3 regions of the Halomonas sp. DP4Y7-1 genome follow, and region 3 is predicted to be linked to each of the others. Evidence: riboswitches for the same ligand, from Rfam matches in the RefSeq annotation. Region 3 holds a riboswitch; each other region holds the start of a gene.
What was found. A riboswitch is a leader RNA that binds a small molecule or an ion and turns the genes downstream of it on or off. The one in region 3 is predicted to bind thiamine pyrophosphate.
Positions count from the first base shown of each region.

Region 1: it holds a riboswitch for thiamine pyrophosphate, as region 3 does, so the genes downstream of both, KUV72_RS03570 (3-oxoacyl-ACP reductase) here and tenA (thiaminase II) in region 3, are expected to answer to the same signal.
Region 2: it holds a riboswitch for thiamine pyrophosphate, as region 3 does, so the genes downstream of both, KUV72_RS03580 (sodium:solute symporter family protein) here and tenA (thiaminase II) in region 3, are expected to answer to the same signal.

Region 1 is NZ_JAHVKS010000001.1:867,706-873,180, forward strand. Features, by position in the region: gene hutH (histidine ammonia-lyase) at 1-1,395, opposite strand, end outside; gene KUV72_RS03565 (BCCT family transporter) at 1,388-3,055, opposite strand; TPP riboswitch at 3,596-3,693, shown strand; gene KUV72_RS03570 (3-oxoacyl-ACP reductase) at 3,741-4,544, shown strand; gene KUV72_RS03575 (LLM class flavin-dependent oxidoreductase) at 4,544-5,475, shown strand, end outside.
Region 2 is NZ_JAHVKS010000001.1:873,483-878,738, reverse strand. Features, by position in the region: gene KUV72_RS03590 (diguanylate cyclase) at 493-2,172, opposite strand; gene KUV72_RS03585 (hypothetical protein) at 2,327-3,175, shown strand; TPP riboswitch at 3,248-3,411, shown strand; gene KUV72_RS03580 (sodium:solute symporter family protein) at 3,490-4,935, shown strand; gene KUV72_RS03575 (LLM class flavin-dependent oxidoreductase) at 5,201-5,256, opposite strand, start outside.
Region 3 is NZ_JAHVKS010000001.1:744,891-754,009, forward strand. Features, by position in the region: gene pta (phosphate acetyltransferase) at 1-1,135, opposite strand, end outside; gene KUV72_RS03015 (acetate/propionate family kinase) at 1,132-2,346, opposite strand; gene thiC (phosphomethylpyrimidine synthase ThiC) at 2,651-4,603, opposite strand; TPP riboswitch at 4,699-4,833, opposite strand; gene tenA (thiaminase II) at 4,915-5,583, opposite strand; TPP riboswitch at 5,661-5,812, opposite strand; gene mdoH (glucans biosynthesis glucosyltransferase MdoH) at 5,983-7,905, opposite strand; gene KUV72_RS03035 (glucan biosynthesis protein) at 7,902-9,119, opposite strand, start outside.

The DNA of each region.
Region 1 (5,475 bases), 120 kb from region 3:
GCGCCGTGTGAGCTCGGCTCCCAGGCCAAAGCCCGTGTTCGGAATCAAGTCCAATGCCTGCACGGCCAGTAACAGCTCGATACTGAGCACGCGAAGAGCGCCTTCCAGCGCCTGGTCGAGCTTGAGCGCAGCGCTGTCGCCGAAACTGAGGTGATCTTCCTGCAGACCAGAGGTGAGATAGTTATCGACCGATGCGGGCAGAGCCAGTCGCTTGACCTCTGCCGCCAGCGACGCTGCCGTGTACTGGGCAATCATCAGTCCGGACTTCACTCCGCTGTCGCGGGTGAGAAAGGCGGGAAGCTCGCTGGCCTGGGGAGTGACCAGGCGATAGCTTCGACGCTCCGAGATAGATGCCCACTCACACACCGCCATGGCGAGGCTGTCACAGGCCAGGGCGACCGGCGCCCCATGAGGATTGGCCTGTGACACGATCCTGGCATGTGGGCCTTCGCCGATCACCAGAGGATTGTCGGTAGCTGCGCTGATCTCTCCGTCGACCAGGCGTATCGCGTGCTCAAGCTGTTCCCGGCAACTGCCATGGACCTGGGGCATGGCCCGCAGGCTGAGCGCATCCTGCAGGTGGTGGCCCTGACACTGCTGCAGGTGCTGGCTGTCGGCTAGCAGTCGCCGCAAGTTGGCGCCACTGCGCACCACGCCAGGCTGACCCTTCAGCGCCAGCACCTCAGGCGTGAAGGCAGCCTGCTGGCCTGACAGCGCCTCGAAACTGACAGCGCCGATGGCGTCGGCCCAGTCGGCCAGCACATGGGCATCGTCCAGGGCGATACAGGCAAGCCCTGTCATGGCGGCGGTGCCATTGACCAGACTGAGCCCATCCTTGGGACCCAGCACGACGGGCGTCAGCGCATGCTGAGCGAGTACGTCGCTGGCGGGGCGTCGTTCACCGGCATGGTCGACTTCACCGACGCCCAGCAAGGCCAGACCAATATGGGCCATGTGTGTGAGGTAGCCAACAGACCCCCGGCCTGGCACCACCGGGGTGATGCCCATATTAAGAAATGCCAGCAGTCCCTGGACGATGCCCGGGCTGATGCCCGAATGCCCATGGCTCCAGTTGATGACCGCGCAGCACATGATGGCACGGACCTGTTCGACCCGCAGGGGGGCTCCGACTCCGCAGGCATGGCTCATCAGGGTATTGCGCGACAGGTCACTTAGCTGCTGGCGATCCAGCACCACGTCACACAGCGCTCCCAGGCCGGTGTTGATGCCATAGTAGGGAGTGCTGGCATCCGCCATCTGCTCGACCACCTGGCGGGCCCGCTCGATGCGTGCCCAGCGACCCTCATCCAGCGTCAGCTCGCTTCCATGGCGTGCGACGGCGATGACCTCCAGCCAGCCGGGGGCTGCATCTGAGATGACGACCTGGTTACTCATTCACGCCTCCCGTCACCGGCTGAGAGACCTCGGCCGGCTGCTCAGCAGCACCCTGGGGTGAGCGAGTCATGAAGGTTCGCACGGCGCTGATCAATATCAGCACGAACAGGAAGACCACGGTAAAGCCTCCCGCTGCGGCAAGATACTTGATGCCATCGACGCCTTGGGCGCCCCCGCCGAAGGCCACCATCACATAGGCGATAGCCGCGATCGACAGGCCCCACAGAATCTTCTGCTGCTTGGGCGACTCCTCTTCTGCGGACATGTTGCTGGTGCAGATGGTCGCGATGGTCGATGACATGGAGTCTGCCGCCGTTGCAAACGAAATGACCAGGGTGAAAATCGCCAGCGGTACCAGCAGGCTGGCCATGGGCAGGTGCTGGAGGAAGCCCCAGAGTCCGGATACGGCGCCGCTGTCATTGATGATGCTAATCAGATCCAGCGTTCCATCCATCTGCCATTTGAGGGCGGACCCACCCCAGATGGCAAACCAGACCAGGCCGAAGACCGAGGGCAGAATCCAGTTGATGATGAGGAACTCCCTGAGCGTTCTGCCGTAGGAGATACGGGCCAGAAACAGTCCCATGAGGGGGGCGTAGGCGATCCAGATCGACCAGTCATACATCGTCCACCAGGTGACCAGCGCTTCGCCACCAGACTCCTTGGTATCGAAAGCCCAAAGGAAGAAGTTGTCTGCCCAGTAGCCGAGGCTTGTCACCGACAGGCTCAGAATATAGTTGAGGGGCCCGACAATGATCAGAATCGCGACGAAGGCATAGAAGATATAGGCGTTGATCGATGACAGCACGCGGATGCCGCGTTTCAATCCCGAGACAGCGGAGGTGATGAAGATCGCCGAGATGGCAATCGTCAGCACCAGCCAGGTCATGGCGTTGGATTCGATGCCGTACTGTGCCTCGATGCCTGAGCTGATCAATGCCAGACCTGCGCCAAGAGAAGAGGCCAGGCCGAGCGCGATGGCCAGAACGGAAATGATATCGATCAGGGACCTTACCCAGATCTTGCTGCCGTGCCTGCCCAGTACGGGGCTGACGGTTGAGGAGATCGAGAAGCGTTCTCTGCGGTTAAAGTGCATGTAGCCGATCATCAGCCCCACGATGGAATAAAGTGCGTAGGGAATGAATGACCAGTTGTGGAAGCTTCTTGCCAGGGCAAAGATGGCGGCCTCGCCACTGCCGGGAGCGAAGCTCTGGTGACTGATTTCGCCGTAGATGTTGCCTAGATAGATGATCGGTTCATTGACGGAGTAAGTGACGACTCCCGTGGCAATCCCTCCCGTCAGCGCCATGGCGAAGGTGGCAGCGAAGGAAAAGGTAGGCGTTGCATCCTTGCCACCCAGCCGAATATCACCGGCCCGGGAGAAGAAGATGAAGCCCGACACCACCAGGGCCGTTACGGCAATCAGCTGATACAGCCAGCCAAAGTCAGACAGGGAGATGTAGAAGACCCCTTTGGCAACATCGACCAGCATGTCGTTGTTGATGAGGCCAGTGGCCACGGCCACCATGATGATGGAAAAGGTGGGTATGAAGACGGCTTTTCTTAGCGGCCTTCTGCTGGAGGCGGACATATTCTTGTTCTCCACGGGTGATGGCGTTACCAGGTGGCGCAGTGGATCAGCATTGTCGGGTGTTGTCATCGGCCGATCTCACAGATGCGTGTGGCAGGCTTAGGGAAACGCTGCACCGATGCCTGAGCGGAGGTGCTCAGCGCTTCCTTGACGAACCGCTGATGCGGTCCGTCAATCCGTCATAATGTATATACAATAAAAATCGAAAAGGCTAGAGCCGAGTGAGCTGGCGATCACGTCAGCTCCCTTTCATGATGAAAGATAGATCGCTCTTCTATTATTTTATCTTTGATAAACAATGCGTTGAATGTTCTTCTAAGCGTCGATCCGATAATGGGTAGTACCAAAGTAGGGGGTGGTGGCAAGGTAGGGGGAGTGTCAGGACAGAGGGTGAAAAGAAGGCAGAGTAACACGCTGGAGGGCAAGGAAAGCCCGAAGCCATGAAGGTCGAAAGATGTCGCTTAAATGTGTATACATTTGCTTTGTGAAGGGGCCGGGGCGCGATAGGGTTGTCGCGGCGTGTGCCAGGATGGCAAATCAGGGTAGGCCCTTTCACTTGCTTGATACCCGCTGTCTTGTTCCGGGCAAGGTGATGGGCTAAGGTCGAGAGCGCATGACACGGGGTGTCCTGGCTGAGCCAGGGCTGAGAAATACCCGTCGAACCTGATCCAGTTCATACCGGCGAAGGGATGTCAGCGCAGTCGTCTGTCCCTGGCTCGACGTGCGTTCCCCGCCTCGACCAAGGACTCATCGCATGACCCCTCCCGATACCTCTCCTGTTGTCGACCCCATTGCGCCTGATATCTCCGCTCAAATTGTGCTGATTACCGGCGCAGGACGTGGTCTGGGCGCTCACCTGGCACGCGCCTTCCTGCGAGAAGGCGCTCGCGTGGTGGTCAACTACCGCCGCAGCGAAGAAGGCGCCCGGGCGCTGGTCGCTGATTACCCGGAACACGCCTTGGCCGTCGCTGCGGATGTGTGCGATCGGGATGGCGTGGAGGCCATGTTGGCGAGGGCCAGTGAGCGCTTCGGTGGGCCTGTGACTACCGTGGTCAACAATGCGCTGCCGGACTTTGCATTCAATGGGGACGCACGGCCTGGCCCTGACTCGCTGAGCTGGGAGCATCTGGACCATCAACTTCAGGGTGTGGTGCGTGGTGCGCTCAACACGGTGCAGGCAGCGCTTCCCGGCATGCGCGAGGCGGGTGTCGGGCGTGTCATCAATATCGGTACCAACCTGTTCCAGAACCCGGTGGTGCCGTATCACGACTACACCGCGGCCAAGGCGGCGCTGCTGTCGCTGACGCGTACGCTGGCGCAGGATCTCGGCCCAGACAATATCAGCGTCAATATGGTGTCCGGCGGCTTGCTGCGCACGACGGACGCTTCCAGTGCCACACCAGACGCGGTGTTTGACCTCATCGCCGCCAACACACCGCTGCGACGGGTGACCACCCCGCAAGAGTTTGCAGACGCGGTACTGCTGTTGGCTTCCCCGTGGGCCAGGGCCATCACCGGGCAGAATCTGATTGTCGATGGCGGACTGGTGAAAGGCTGATGACCTCTATGCACTTGAATCTCTTCATCCTGGGCTGCGGTCATCACAAGGCGGCCTGGCGACACCCTGATTCCAGCGTCGAGCGATTGGCGGATATCGCCTACTACGAAGAGCTGGCCAAGCTTGCCGAACGCGGTCGCCTGGATGCGGTTTTCTTTGCCGATGGCCATGCCGCGGGCAATGTCGCAGACGGTCCGCTGTGGACCTTGGAGCCGCTGACAATGCTTGCCGCGATGGCGCGTGCCACACAGCATATCGGCCTGATCTCGACCGTCTCCAGTACCTTCTATACGCCCTTTCATGCGGCTCGCATGCTGGCATCGCTGGACCATATCTCGGGCGGACGGCTTGGGTGGAACCTGGTGACGTCAATGTTCGACAGCGAGGCGCGCAATCATGGCCTGGAAGGCATGCCGGGCCACGCGCAGCGCTACGCTAGAGCGGAAGAGTTTGCCAATACCGTGCTGGCGCTGTGGGACTCCTGGAGCGATGGCGCGCTGCTGCGAGATCGCCACGGCGATTATGCGGATGCTGCTCAAGTGCAACCGATTCATCACCGCGGCGAGCATTTTCTGGTCGATGGCCCCTTGACGGTGCCGCGCTCGCCACAGGGCCATCCCGTGCTGTTTCAGGCGGGGGCATCAGAACAGGGGCGAGACCTGGCGGCACGCTATGCCGAAGCCATTTACGCGGTGGCCTATGACCTGCCATCGGCCCAGGCTTACTGCGCTGACCTCAAGGCGAGGGTGAAAGCCGCAGGCCGTCCAGGGGTGGCGATCATGCCGGGGCTTGTGACCTACGTCGGGTCTACCGAGGAAGAGGCCCGACGCAAGCAGCGTGAACTCGACGAGTTGCTGCCGGTAGAGGCCTCGCGGCGACAGTTAAGCCAGTTTATCGGCCAGGACGTCAGTCACTGGGAACTGGATGCGCC
Region 2 (5,256 bases), 130 kb from region 3:
AGCGTGCCTCAGCGCATCCTTTGATGCCCCGCCGGCGACTCCGATCAAGTGGCGAGCATTTTACCGATTTCTCGTTGCTCGTCAAGCAGTGATTTTTCCGAGAAGCTTCAAAAAGCCTTTTCAAATCAACTACTCTTACCACTCTTTACCGCCTGTGACGTTTGCTCGTCGCCGGCAGCGGATGCGTACTTTACGGATCTCGAGGCAGCTTGGCAATAGTCTGAATCAAAAAAACTCATCAGCGCATGACGGCTCTGTTATGTCCTCGCCATAACGTTCGCGGGGACCCACCTTTAGTCGCCGTCATTGCCACATCCATGCACCGTGGCAAGGCATCAGCACGCAAAAGGCCCTGGCATCGCCAAGGCCTTCACGCCACTACACCTGGCAAGAGACCTGGCAAGAGACCTGACAAGACACCTTACAGGGAACGAGCGCTAGCGCGCCGAAAGCGAAGACCATCAAAAAAACCAGCAAAAGACCAGCCTCTGTTTAGGCCATATGACGCTTGCCACATACCCGGTTGCGTCCGGCGTGTTTTGCGGCGTACAGCTCTTGATCCACGCGCTCAAATAGCGACGTAAACGTCTCCCCCTTGGTGTACGCACCGACGCCCATGCTGATGGTGATGTTCAACTGCTGACCATCTGCAAGTTCGATCTGGCTCTGGCTGATGGCCTGACATACACGCTGCGCCGCGCTCATGGCCTCCTCCAATGCGGCATGACGCATGACGATAACGAACTCCTCGCCTCCGGTACGGGCCACCAGGTCACCATCACGCAGACACTGCTCAACGGCCTGACCGAGCCACACCAAGACCTGGTCTCCTACCACATGCCCATAGTGGTCATTCACTTGCTTGAAGAAGTCGATGTCCAGCACGGCCAGGGCAAAGCCCGTCCCCCGTGAAGTGCACTCCTCTATAAGTTCGTCGACATAGCGATCGAGCTGCGCCCGATTGGGCAAGCCCGTGAGCGGGTCACGCAATGCCTGATCTTCCAGCTCGTCGCGCTCCCTCTTGATTCGCGCTACGTCCAGTTCGTTGGTAATCACTCGCTCTACTGCACCGGTCAGCAGACGCACCAGCTCAATATCAACCTCTGAAAAGGGCTGGCGACGAGGTCTAGCGCTGGAAAAATTAAGCGTTCCCCAGACGGAGCCCTCTATCCAAATGGGCGCACCAATATAGGTTTCCAACTGAAACGCCTGGTAACAGGGGTGCCCGCTAACACGCTCATCACACCTGGCATGATGGGTAGCAAAGACGTCACACGCATCAAGGGTAAGACGGCAATACGTATCTCCCAGAGGAAAGGTATCCCCAGGACCTACCGGCGCCTCATCACTGGCCGCCCAGCGCACGCTGTACTGCTCACCCACCACCTCGCTGACCAACGCGATGTCCAGGCCCAGGTAAACAAGCGCATCTCGCAGCAGCATATCGACAATCTCGGACGTCTCGATATCCGTGCGGTTAACGCCGGTGTGCACATCCCGTAGCAGCTGGATCATCGACCGGTATTCAGAGACGTCCTGAATGATGGCGTAGAAGCCCGCGACACCGTCATCCACGATATCCGGCAAGTAGTTCACCTTGAAAAATGCTCTCCTGCCGTCCTGCAGCACCAGTGCATCCTCGTAGCTGACCTCTACCCCCGCCAGGGCACGCGCGAAGCGCGGCTGAATCTTCGCATAGGAGGAGGCGTCGAGAACCGATGCCACCGGCTGACCTGCCAATTCAGACGACGTAAGGCCAATGAAGTCCTGATATGCCTGATTGTTGAAGCGAAAGCACAGGTCTCGATCCACGTAGGCCACCATGACAGGAAGATGATCCGCTAGCCGAGCCACCACACCATGATCAGGTCGTTGCTGCATCGGCAGACGCAGCACCATGCTGCCATCAGGCAGCATCACGTAAGCCGAGCTACGGCTTTGCCCCCTTCCCTGCTCGTCCCACTGCCTGCCCGCACCCGCCATGGCTTCTGCAAGCCTGGCGGAGTGCCCCTGCAGCTCCGACAACGAACGTCCGACAACCTCATCGCGAGATCCTCCCAACACCGACGCACAATCGCCGGCCACGTCTAGCACCACCGCCGCTGGCGACACCCTGACGAGTACCGTCCCGGCAAGCGTCAATGCTTCTCGCACCCAGGCATACTGGTCCATGCTGGCTCTCCTGGTCGTTCCCCTGACGTGATAGGACGCACAAGCATCCTTCTGGCCTGCTCATGAATTTGGCTGTTTGTATGGTTGAATGCATCAGAATTTTCCACGCTGCGTGGACAGTACGTTCGCTCACGGTGCTCAAGAGGCGAATGCCATGTATTACCAAAACTTGATGGCGATCGAGCGAGCTCTCTCGCTCACGTACCAAGGACGTGCCGCCTGGCTGGAGACTCAACTGGGCAGCGCTTACGGTCTTGTGGATTACCGTATGCAGACCACTCAAGCGGAGCCGATTGACGAGGACGGCAACGCCTACCGACTACCGCATCCGTTTAAGGACCTGCGCCAGCACGCCGACGTCCATCACTCCCCCCTGACGACAGTCCATGTCAGCCAGGGTCGCGACCACGTCGCGGAACTACTGCTGCCGGACAGCCCGACACAGACCCATCTGGAAGTCCTGCACGCGACGCTGCTCGGACAACCTTCGCTGGTTCGCCTTATCAACTTGAATGGCTCCCCCGCCCGACTGAGGCGCGTCGAGCAACATGAGCCACTGGTACAGCAATGCGATCAGCTGCTTGCGCTGCTGATCCAACCTGCGCTGCGCCTGGTAATGGCTGGGCCGATCAGGGACGTGCATCGCATTGGCCTGCATGCCCATCAGAGGGGATTTGAAGTCATCTGGTGCAGAGGCCAGCCAGGCACTGCGCTTGCCGAAGACACTGTCTCACCAGACACTCCCACGTCAGACCAGTCCTTTCCCATGTCAGACCTGTCCTTTCCCATGGAAGTCCAGCACGCTGAAGCTGCCCACTTTCTTGCCGGCGGCGGAGGGCATCGGCGCACCCTCGTGCTGAACGCTACCTCTGATACGTCGCTGGCAGAGGTGGCGAAGAGCTCGGGTTGCTTCGACTGCAACAACAACCCCCACCCCAGGCTCTCGGAGACGACCCACTGGCTGGATCGGGCCTGCCAAGCAATGTCACTCGAGGGGCGTTAGCGGCGCGATGCTTCCGCAACGAGCGCCCTACCTTTCTGCAATTGACAGCCCCACTAGCCGGCCCTAGTCTGGACCTCTTCCTAGGGGAGCCCTACTGGCCATACAGGTCGTGACAGCGCCGCGACAGCGCTGTATCGCACCAAGGCCATAGTACGGGGCTGAGATTCCGCATTGCGCGGTAACCCTTTGAACCTGATCCGGGTCATGCCGGCGAAGGGAAGGATGGTTGCCGCTCTCCCTCTTTCTTCCTGCCCGCCGTCCGTCCCGATGTCCACTGGTCCCTGCGGACAACGATAAGAAAGAGGTTTCTCTCGATGATGCTCGACCCTCTCTGGACGGCGCTGTGGCTGCTGCTGTGCGCTGCCATCTTTGCCATTCCAGGCCTGCTCTACGCCCGACGCCGTCGGGGCGGCCTAGATGACTACATCTCCGCACGTAACAGCCAGAACACTCGTGCCACGGTGCTGACGTTGATTGCCACCACACTGGGCACCTGGATCCTGTTTGGACCGGCCCAGGCTGCCACCTGGGGCGGTATCGCGGCGGTCATTGGCTACGCGCTCGGCTCCATGGTGCCTCGCCTGGTGATGATTCCTCTTGGTCGACGCATGCGGGAGCTGATTCCCGAAGGCCACGGCCTGACCGAGTTCGTGATCCACCGCTACGGCCGCACGATGTATGCCTTCACCCTGGCGATTATGCTGTTCTACCTGTTTATCTCTCTGGCTGCAGGGCTGACCGCCATTGCCCACATGGTGACCCTGCTGGCCCCCATCCCCCTCTGGCTAACCGCCAGCGTGGTGATGATCGCCACCCTGCTCTACACCTTTTACGGCGGTCTGCGTACCACCATCTTCACTGACAAGGTGCAGATGCTGGTGATCCTGCCACTGCTGGCTCTCTTGCTCATGTTTGGCTGGCAGGCGGCGGGTGGCGTTGCTCCGACGCTCGAGGGGCTACGCGAGCGTGCTCCGCAACTGCTGGATATCACCGATGCTGGCGGCCTGCGCGCTGGCCTGACCTTCTTTCTCGCGGTGATGCTGACGGGTCTGTTCTACCAAGGAACCTGGCAGAGGATCTATGCGGCCCGGGATACTCGCGTGCTCAGGCGTGGCTTCTGGATCGCGGGACTCTTCAACTTCCCGGTCATCGTACTCATGGGTCTGTTCGGCCTGGCGTTCATCGGCCTGGGACTTGAGGGAGACGGCTCCGTCGCTCTGTTCAGCGTATTGTTGTCCGACGTGCCGCTGTGGTTTGCCTTGGCCCTGATTCCCCTTGGCCTTGCGCTGGTAATGAGTAGCGCCGACACAACGATCAATGCCACCTCCAGCATTATCGCCGTCGACATGCACAGGCTGCTGCCCCAGGCCAGTGAGGCGGCCTTGATGAGAATGGCACGCTGGCTCATCGTCGTCGCTGCAATACCAGTGACGTGGGTCGCTGCGCAGGGCTACAGCGTCCTCTACCTGTTCCTGCTGGCAGACCTGCTGTGCTCTGCCGCAGCCTTTCCGGTGTTTTTCGGCCTGTTCAACCGCCGCTATCACGGTCGCAATGCAGTGATCAGTACCGCAGCAGGTCTGCTGGCCGGGCTGTGGATGTTCCCCTCGCCTAACGGTGGCACCGCGACGCTACTGGAATCCTTCCTGCTGGCTGCCTTTGTTCCGGTGCTGGTATCTCTCGTCCTGATGAAGCTGATGCCATCTCGGGAGAGCTACGACTTTGACCGAATGAGCGGCCTGGTGAGACGCTTCCAGAACTAAGGAAACGCTGAATAAATGTTTCGAGCGATGACAGGTCGGTAGCTGCCGGAGCGGAAAGACCGGAGTTTACATGCGGTTAAATGAGGATCTTGAGCACCGCCAGCAGCCGAGATATCGAGCGCAGTAATTTATGCAGTGTTTCCCTAAGGCAATCAAACCGACGCCACTGAACCGAAACCATAACGGCGGGGCGAGCTCCCCCGCTGTTATGGCGGATGTCTATAGAGGCTGTCGTGCCTAGCAGCAGTGTGAGCAAGACGCCCGCTCAGCAGCTGGGGCGTGACAATCCAAGATGGTCGCGCAGCGTCTTGCCCTCATATT
Region 3 (9,119 bases):
GGTGATCCGCCACAAAGGCGCTGATGGCCTCCGCCCGCTCCTGGTCATCCACCGGAATCCCACCAGGGATGTCGGTCAGTTTGGCCACCGTGGTGAAGCTGTCGGTATCGACGGACAGGACAGGCAGGCCGGAGGATAGCGCTGGCTGGCAGACGTCGATCAGCTGCTTGCTGGGGGTTTCGCCGTGGGTGAGCAGGAGGCCCGCCAGGGGCACCCCGTTCATGGTGGCGAGGGCAGCAGCCAGCAGGGTGTCGTCGCGATCACCAGGCGACACGATGAGCTCGCCCGGGCGCAATGCATACAGCAGATGCTCGGCGCTGCGGGCACCCAGGGTGGTATGGGCGACGCGACGTCTATCAGCATCACCGTGATGCAGGATCCTGGCGCCGAGGGCGCGGGCCACATCCAGGGTCCGCGGCGCGGTCAGCGCGGCGCGATAGGGTACCGCGGCCACTACCGGCAGGCTCTGCTCGGATGCCGTTGCCAGTTGGTCCTGCCAGTGCTGGCGGTGGACGCTGGCTTCACGATCACTGACGGAGGCCAGGGTCTGATCGCTGGCCGAGTCATCGCCGTCACCGGGCAGGCGCATCAGAATGGTGCCGAGGGTGCGCCTGGAACCTACCGCGTCGATGCTCTGGCGATGGAAGGCCAGGCTCTTGGCCAGCTCCTTAAGGTCGCTCGTCTGGCCATCGGCGACCAGAATCACCTGGGCGTCCAGGGCGCTGGCAAGACGTACATTGAGATCCAGGGCGTAGGCGTTCTTGCGCAGGGGGCGAATGCCTTCCACGACGATAAAGGCCGGCCGCTTGCCGGTCGCCGGTTTGGCGACCCGTGAGTGGCGTTCGACGGCAAGCTCAAGCAGACCGTCGCTGTCATTTCTGCCCAGGTAGTGCTCCACGTCTTCCCGGGGCACTGGACGAGGCGAGCCGATGCCCAGGGTGCTGGCGACCAGCGAGCGAGCCCTTTCGGCGCTGTTGCTATCGTCATCGATGCCCTCTGCCTGGCTGAATGGCTGCAGGAAGCCTGCCTCCAGGCCCAGGGTATCCAGCGCGCGCAGCATTCCCAGCGCCGCAGAGGTCAGGGCGACCCCCTCATCCACCGGGATCAACAGCAGGGTACGGGGTTGCAGGCTCATACGGCTTCCTCGGACCTGTCGGCCAGTGCCAGACGGGTGATCAGTGCTCGGGTCTGGCTGGCGATATAGCCTTCTTCATCGGTGGGAATGACGCGGATTTCCGGCGAACCGGACTCGCTGGCGTCATGGATGGCACCTTCGCTGCCGCGCGCAAGAGCGCTGTTGGCTGCGCTATCAAGATGCACGCCCAGCGCCTTTAGGTGGCCCAGCGTGCGGGCCCGAATCAGCGACGAGTTTTCTCCTATGCCGCCAGTGAAGGCGATGCCATCAACCCGAGGAAGCGCGCAGGCGAGACCGGCCAGGGACTTGGCCAGGCGATAGCAGAACACTTCGATGGCCAGGGTCGCGCCAGGGTGTCCTGCGCCTGCGGCCTGCTCCAGCTCGCGCATGTCATTGGTCAGCCCAGATACGCCGAGAAGGCCGCTCTTCTGGTTGAGCAGCAGGTCAATCGATTCCAGTGACATCCCCAGCTGGCGGGCCAGATGGAGGTGCAGGCCCGGGTCGACGTCGCCACTGCGTGTGCCCATCACCAGCCCCTCCAGGGGCGTCATGCCCATGCTGGTATCCTGGCTTTCGCCTTCCCAGACTGCGGTTGCGGAGCAGCCATTGCCGAGATGGGCGATCAGCCAACCTCCGTGTCCCCGCTCGCTGACCTCGGCCAGGCGCTCGCTGACGTAGGCGTGACTGGAGCCGTGGAAGCCGTAGCGCCGGATGCCATGGCGCTGATACAGGTCTTCGGGAATCGCATAGCGGTAGGCGTGGGCCGGCAGGGTCTGGTGGAAGGCGGTATCGAATACCGCCACCTGGGGCAGGTGCTCGAACAGTCGTCGGGTGGCGGTGATGCCATCCAGGTTGGCCGGGTTATGCAAGGGTGCCAGGCTGACGGTCTGGCGAATGGTGCGGACTACCGTGTCGTCCAGCAGCGTGGCGCAGGTGAAGCGCTCGCCGCCGTGGACCACCCGGTGCCCGATGCCGACGGGACGTTGATCACCCAGGTGGTCGAGGATGGTCTTGAGCGCCAGGGCGTGGGTGGCTCGAGGTAGCGAAATGTCACGCCGGTTGCCGTGCTCTTCTTCCAGCTTCAGGCAGGCATCGTGGCTGCCCAGGCGCTCAGCAATGCCTGATATCCGAGGTGCGCCAGGGGTCTGATCGACCAGCGCAAACTTGATCGAGGAGGAGCCGCAGTTGATCACCAGTATCGGGGCTTTCATGCCATCTCCAGAGAAAGACGCCTTGTTAGGGCGTGTAAACGGGGGGATGGCGGCGAATCTAGCACCGAGCCTGGCGTCAAATAATTGTCCTGGGGAGGTAGGGAGAGTCAGTTGCTGGGGGAACAGCACAGCTTGTGACGACCATCAAGCGATAGGGCAAAGAGGTTAGACTTTGGTAGTAATTTGTGCGGTGCAGCGTGAAGGCTGCCGGCGGCCCTGAACCACCGCCGCAGCAGTGGCTTTACGGCAGCCACCTCCCCGCCCGCGGGGCCGTGGGCGGGAAGGTGGCCGTGATGGGCTTGCGTCAGACTTCCTTGTACAGGGCACCGCCTTGCTGGCGGAAGGCTTGTGCCTGCGCCTCCATGCCCGCCATGACCGCCTCGCTGTCGCCGTCCAGGCCGTTGTCGCGGGCATAGTCGCGGACTTCCTGGCTGATCTTCATGGAGCAGAACTTGGGTCCGCACATGGAGCAGAAGTGGGCCACTTTGGCCGCGTCCTTGGGCAGCGTCTCGTCGTGGTAGGCGCGGGCCGTGTCCGGGTCCAGGCCCAGGTTGAACTGGTCCTCCCAGCGGAACTCGAAGCGTGCCTTGGACAGCGCATTGTCCCGGCGCTGAGCGCCGGGGTGCCCCTTGGCCAGATCCGCCGCGTGGGCGGCGATCTTGTACGTGATGATCCCGGTCTTGACGTCGTCCTTGTCGGGCAGGCCCAGGTGCTCCTTGGGGGTGACGTAGCAGAGCATGGCGCAGCCGTACCAGCCGATCATCGCCGCGCCGATGCCTGAGGTGATGTGGTCATAGCCGGGAGCGATATCGGTGACCAGCGGGCCCAGGGTATAGAAGGGCGCCTCGTCGCAGTACTCGAGCTGCTTGTCCATGTTCTCCTTGATCAGGTGCATGGGCACGTGGCCGGGCCCTTCTATCATCACCTGCACGTCGTGCTTCCAGGCAATGTGGGTCAGCTCGCCCAGGGTCTTGAGTTCGGCCATCTGAGCTTCGTCATTGGCATCTGCCACGGATCCCGGGCGCAGCCCATCGCCCAGCGAGAAGGCCACGTCATACTGCTTGCAGATCTCGCAGATCTCCTCGAAGTGGGTGTAGAGGAAGCTTTCCTGGTGGTGATAGAGGCACCACTTGGCCATGATCGAGCCTCCCCGCGAGACGATGCCGGTGACTCGGCCAGCGGTCAGCGGCACATAGCGAAGAAGCACACCGGCGTGGATGGTGAAATAGTCCACCCCCTGTTCCGCCTGCTCGATCAAGGTGTCGCGAAAGATCTCCCAGGTCAGGTCCTCGGCCACGCCCTTGACCTTTTCCAGCGCCTGATAGAGTGGCACGGTACCGATCGGCACCGGTGAGTTGCGGATGATCCACTCACGGGTTTCATGGATGTTCTGTCCAGTGGACAGGTCCATGATCGTATCCGCCCCCCAGCGAATCCCCCAGGTCATCTTGTCCACTTCCTCTTCGATGGAGGACGTCACCGCAGAGTTGCCTAGGTTGCCGTTGATCTTCACCAGAAAGTTACGCCCGATGATCATCGGCTCGGCTTCGGGATGATTGATGTTGGCCGGGATGATGGCGCGTCCGGCGGCCACTTCCTGGCGCACGAACTCGGGGGTGATCTCATCCGGCAAACGGGCTCCGAACGACTGGCCGGGGTGCTGGTGGCCAAGTATCGCTTCGACCTCGTCACTGCCACGATAAGGGTCCTGAAGGGCCTGTCGACGTTGATTCTCGCGAAGTGCAATGAACTCCATTTCCGGTGTGATGATGCCGCGCCGCGCGTAATGCAATTGGGTGACGTTGCCCGGGCGGCCATCGGCGGTCCTGGTGGCGCGGCGTGGTGTGCGCGTCAGCTCGAAGCGCAGGGGGGCCAGCAGCGGGTCATTGGCACGCCGGCGGCCGTACTCGGAGGTGGGACCGTCGAGCCACTCGGTATCGTTGCGCTCCTCAATCCAGGGCCTACGCAACTCGGCTAGTCCCTTGCGCAGGTCGACCTGTACCGCCGGGTCGGTATAGGGGCCTGAGGTGTCGTACACCAGTAGCGGTGGATTGGCTTCGTCGGCGCCTGAGGTGCGCGTCGGCGACAGGGTGATTTCGCGAAATGGCACCCGCAGGTCGGGCCGGGAGCCCTCTACATAGACCTTGCGAGAGCCTGGCAGGGGAGTGACGGCGGCCTGGTCGACCCTGGCCGTCTCGGCCAGGAAGTGGGCGTCATGGCGGGATCTCGGATGAGACGAGGGGTGGTCGAGTGACATAGGTGGTTTCCTCTCACGGCGGTGCAGGGCAAGTGGCGTCGCCCTGATGGTGGTAATGGCACGTCGCGAGGGAGAAGGGGGGGGCGTCGAGGCCGTGGCCGTGAGCGCTTGATCCCTACGCTGGTCCTCGCCTCGATGCCGTAACATCGGGGGTATCCCCAGATCAGGTTCAACGGGTCTCATGCGCTGCATGATCTCAGCCGCTGGCTGCGGCACCCCGTCAAGCGTTGCTATTGTCAGCTTGTCTGTGTTGTCGAGCGCGATCACCCAGGTCGATCGCCCAGTTCGATCGCCTAAAGGCGTCGCCAAGGTCAGTCGCTCAGGTCCAGTCCCATCTGCCAGAAGTCAGTCTCGAGACGGGTCGCGTCGCTAAAGATGCGCGCCAGCCGGTCGAAACGAGCGCTCGATACCTGGCTGAGCTGGTCGTCGAGCCAGTGCCTTTCGCGCACGGCCGAGGCCTGAAAGTCAGGGCTTGCGTACATGGTGATCCAGGCATCGTAGGGATTGTCGCCACCACGCAGCGTCTCGGGATGATCCGCCAGCCAGCGGCCGATGTCGGCGTAGCCGACCATGCAGGGCGCCAGGGCGACGTGCAGGTCCAGCAGATCACCACGACTGCCGGTGTCGAGGACGTAGCGGGTATAGGCCAGGGTGGCACGTGCCTCCGGTAGACGGCTGAGCTCGCTGTCGTCAATGCCCCATTCTCGGCAGTAGGCAAGATGCAGGCCCAGTTCGACCTCGAGGATCGTCTGCATCCCCTTGAAGGCCCCCTGCAAGCTCTCCAGGTCCTGGCTCTTGTAGGCAGCAAGGGCGTAGGCGCGTGAAAACTGCAGGAGAAACAGGTAGTCCTGCTTCAGATAGTGGCGAAAGCTGGCGTCATTCAGGTCGCCGCGCCCAAGTGCACGAACGAAGTCGTGCTCGGTATAGCGCCGCCAGTCGTCGCGGCAGGCAGCGATCAGATCGTTGAAGCAATAGCCCATGATAGCTCCGGCATAGTGGATCCGGTGGGCGGGGCAGAGAAGGACGGCGGGGAGGAAGGGCAGGCCCCCGCAGGGAAGGCGTGCCACCGCCTGATTCCCTACGCCGGTTCAAGGTGTGAGTCCACACCGCACCCGGATCAGGTTCCACGGGATCGGTGCTGTCGGGCCGCTACACCACGCTGGCCCTGCACCATCTCAGCCGGATTGACCGGCACCCCGTCAAGCGAGTCGACCGCAGTCTAGCACGCCCTTGCGGCTTTGCCAGACACCACTTTCGGATAGCATCGGAAGGGGGCGTCAAGGGAGGTTGTCGAGAGAGACTACCTAATGATGACGCCGCGGCCATGAGGGTCACGGCCGCGGCGTCCTGCACCGACGCTGATGATGGCTTATGATGGATCAGCGACGATCTGGCGTGGGGGTGTCGATCGGGTGGCCAGGGTCGCTGTGCACCTCAGCCGATTGATGGGGGCGTCGGAAGGACTGCACAGGCATGTCTCGGGGACGCTCGCTGGGGGGAGCGGCCGGCGCGCCCGATGAGGGTAGCTGACTCTCGATGTGTAGATCGGCGACGACCCTGGGGGGGCGTGTCTCACTGGGTACCAGCAGAAGCCCGGCGCGGGCCAGGCGGCGGCCGATGGTCAGGCTGGAGCTCCAGCGCACCAGCGGAGCCGCCAGCACCAGGCCGAGCCAGACGGGCGTCAGCCAGAGAAAGAAGCTCGGAGTGTAGGCCCAGGTGACGAGAGCCCACACCGCACCAATCAGCGACCACAGCCAGGTATGGCGGAAGGCTTCCCGCCAGGGCAGTGCCCGCCCCTCTCGGGATTGCGGGTCCCAGGCAACGGTACGACCGGTCAGCACCTGGATCACGAAACGGCTGTGGAAGACCATCATCAGCGGTGCGATCAGCATGGCGAACAGGGTCTCCACCAGCATGCTCAAGACCAGTTTTGGGCGTCCCCCGTAGCCCTCTGGATCCCGCATGAGACCGAGTATCAGTCCCAGCACCTTGGGCATCAGCAGCATGCCCAAGGTGCCGATCAACAAGGGAATGATCAGGTTGGGCGGAGCGATGGGCCAGTCAGGGAACAACTGCGAGCTGGCGGTGAAGAAGTTCGTGGGAACGAGCGCCCTGATCAGCGCATCGATGGTACTGATGACCAGGATCGCCAGCCACACCAGCGACGACAGGTAGGCCAGCGCGCCGAAGAAGAAGTGCAGACGGCTCAGCACATGCAGGCCATGGCCATTCAGCAGGCGCAGATGCTGCAGGTTGCCCTGTACCCAACGTCGATCACGCTTGGCATAGTCGAGAATGTGGCTGGGCATTTCCTCATAGCTGCCGCCCAGGTCGGTGCGCATGCGCACCTGCCAGCCGGCCCGGCGCAACAGCGCTGCCTCGACAAAGTCATGACTGAGGATATCGCCACCCAGGGGCGGCTTGCCAGGGAGCTCGGGAAGGCCACAGGCGTCGGTGAACGCGTCCACCCGAATGATGGCATTGTGGCCAAAATAGTTGGCTGCGGTGGCGTGCCAGAAGCTCAGCCCTGCCGCCAGCATGGGCGAGTAGAGCGCGGCAGCGAATTGATTGCAGCGCCCGAACAGACTTTGCTGGCGCACGGGAATGGGCACCGTCTGAAGGAGCCCCAGCCGAGGATTGGCCATCATCTCGTCGATGAGCTCGACCACCGTGGTCCCGCTCATCAGACTGTCGGCGTCGACCACCAGCATATAGTCGTAGTGGCTGCCCCAGCGGGTGCAGAAGTCGCCCAAGTTGCCTGCCTTGCGCCCTGCGTTGCTGTCCCGGTGGCGATAGTGCAGCCGGCAGTGGCCCTCGAGTCGCTGCTGCAGCGCTGCCATGGCGGCCTTTTCTTCCGCCACGACGGCGTCGTCGGTGCTATCGCTGAGCACGAAGGCCTCGACGTCGATGCCCTCCGGCAGCTCGCCAAGGTCCATGCAGGTTGTCTCGAGCCCAGCCGCGACCCGGGCCACGTCCTCGTTGTGGATCGGCATGACCAAGGCGGTGCGAGAGCGAGAGCCGGCGGGCCTCATCGGTCCGGCGCCACGCCGCTTGAGGCTCAAGGGGTCACGCCCAGTGAGGTGAAGCACAAACCCGATCACGGCGCTCCAGAAGGCCATGGTGATCCAGCCGAAGGTGATCGCAAACAGCCCCAGGATGGCCATTTCCAGGGGAGTGATGCCCTCGACATACAGGATCTTGAACATGGTCCAGACACCCAGCGCGGTGGTGGCGGCAATGGCCATGCCTACCAGCGTTCTGCGCCACCGGGGCCAGGGGACTTCCGGGGTATGCTCGTTCATCGGGGACTCCAGATGCTGTTCCAGGTTTCGCTCAGGCGCTGGTCGCGCAGCATCAAGGTCAGGCGCAGGTCTGCCGGCGTATCGCCATCAGGCAGCAGCTTGAAGCTGGCCCGCCAGGTGTCTCCATCGGGCAGTGCTGTCACCTTGGCTTCCGTCGTTTCGCCACTGGACGTGGTCAGGTGCACGCTGACCGGCTGGCTCGCATCGAGACCCTCGAGCTCGCCGCCGCGAAAGTCGATGATGAACTGCCTGAGCTGTTCGTCGGGGGGATTGCTCTGACCGGGAATGCCACCCCAGCCCTGGCGTGACCTGACGACCCGCGCCAGGGGTTCTTCCATGGGGGTATCAGCGAAGGTCCAGGTCTGATACCGATAGGTGCGTGACTCTCCCGCCTTGAGGGGCGAGGAGGGAACCCAGTAGGCCGTGATATTGTCGTGGGCCTCGCTGTCGGTCGGAATTTCGATCAATTCCACGTGGCCTTCTCCCCAGTCGCCAGCGGGCTGTACCCACTGACTTGGGCGGCGTTCGTAGCGGGCTTCCATGTCCAGATAGGCATCGAAGTGGCGCGGACGCTGGACCAGGCCGAAGCCCTTCGGAGAGGTATCCTGCAAGCCAGAGATCTGCAGGTCTGCGGGATTATCGAGCACGCGCCAGGTCCACTCGCCAGAACTGGTGGCCATCAGCAGCCCGCTGGAGTCATGCACGCGGATGCGATAGTCATCTTCTTCCTGCCGATCCATTTCGCCATGCAGGAACATGCTGGTCAGCGGCGCGACCCCGAGCTTTTCGACATCGCTGCGGGCGAACAGTCGCGCTTCGGTGTCGACGACAGTGTTCTTGCCAGGCGCAATCTCGAAGCGGTAGGCCCCGGCCAGCGACGGGCTGTCCAGCAGCGCCAGAACCGTCATACGGTTGGCGTCAGCCTCAGGCTGGACCAGCCAGAACTCGCGGAAGGAGGGGAACTCTTCGCCCTGGGGCATGGCCGTATCGATCGCCAAGCCTCTTGCGGAGAGCCCGTAGCCCTGGTTTCTGCCCACCAGGCGGAAGTAGGAAGCGCCGAGGAAGACGGCAAACTCGTCGTCGACATCCGCTCGGTTGAGCGGGTAATGCAGACGGAAGCCGGCATAGCCCTGGTCGCCGAGATCCAGTTCGGCCAGCTCAGCAGCATCGTCGTCGTAGCGAAAGCGCTGCTGCTCGAAGGGCAGGGTGCGCAC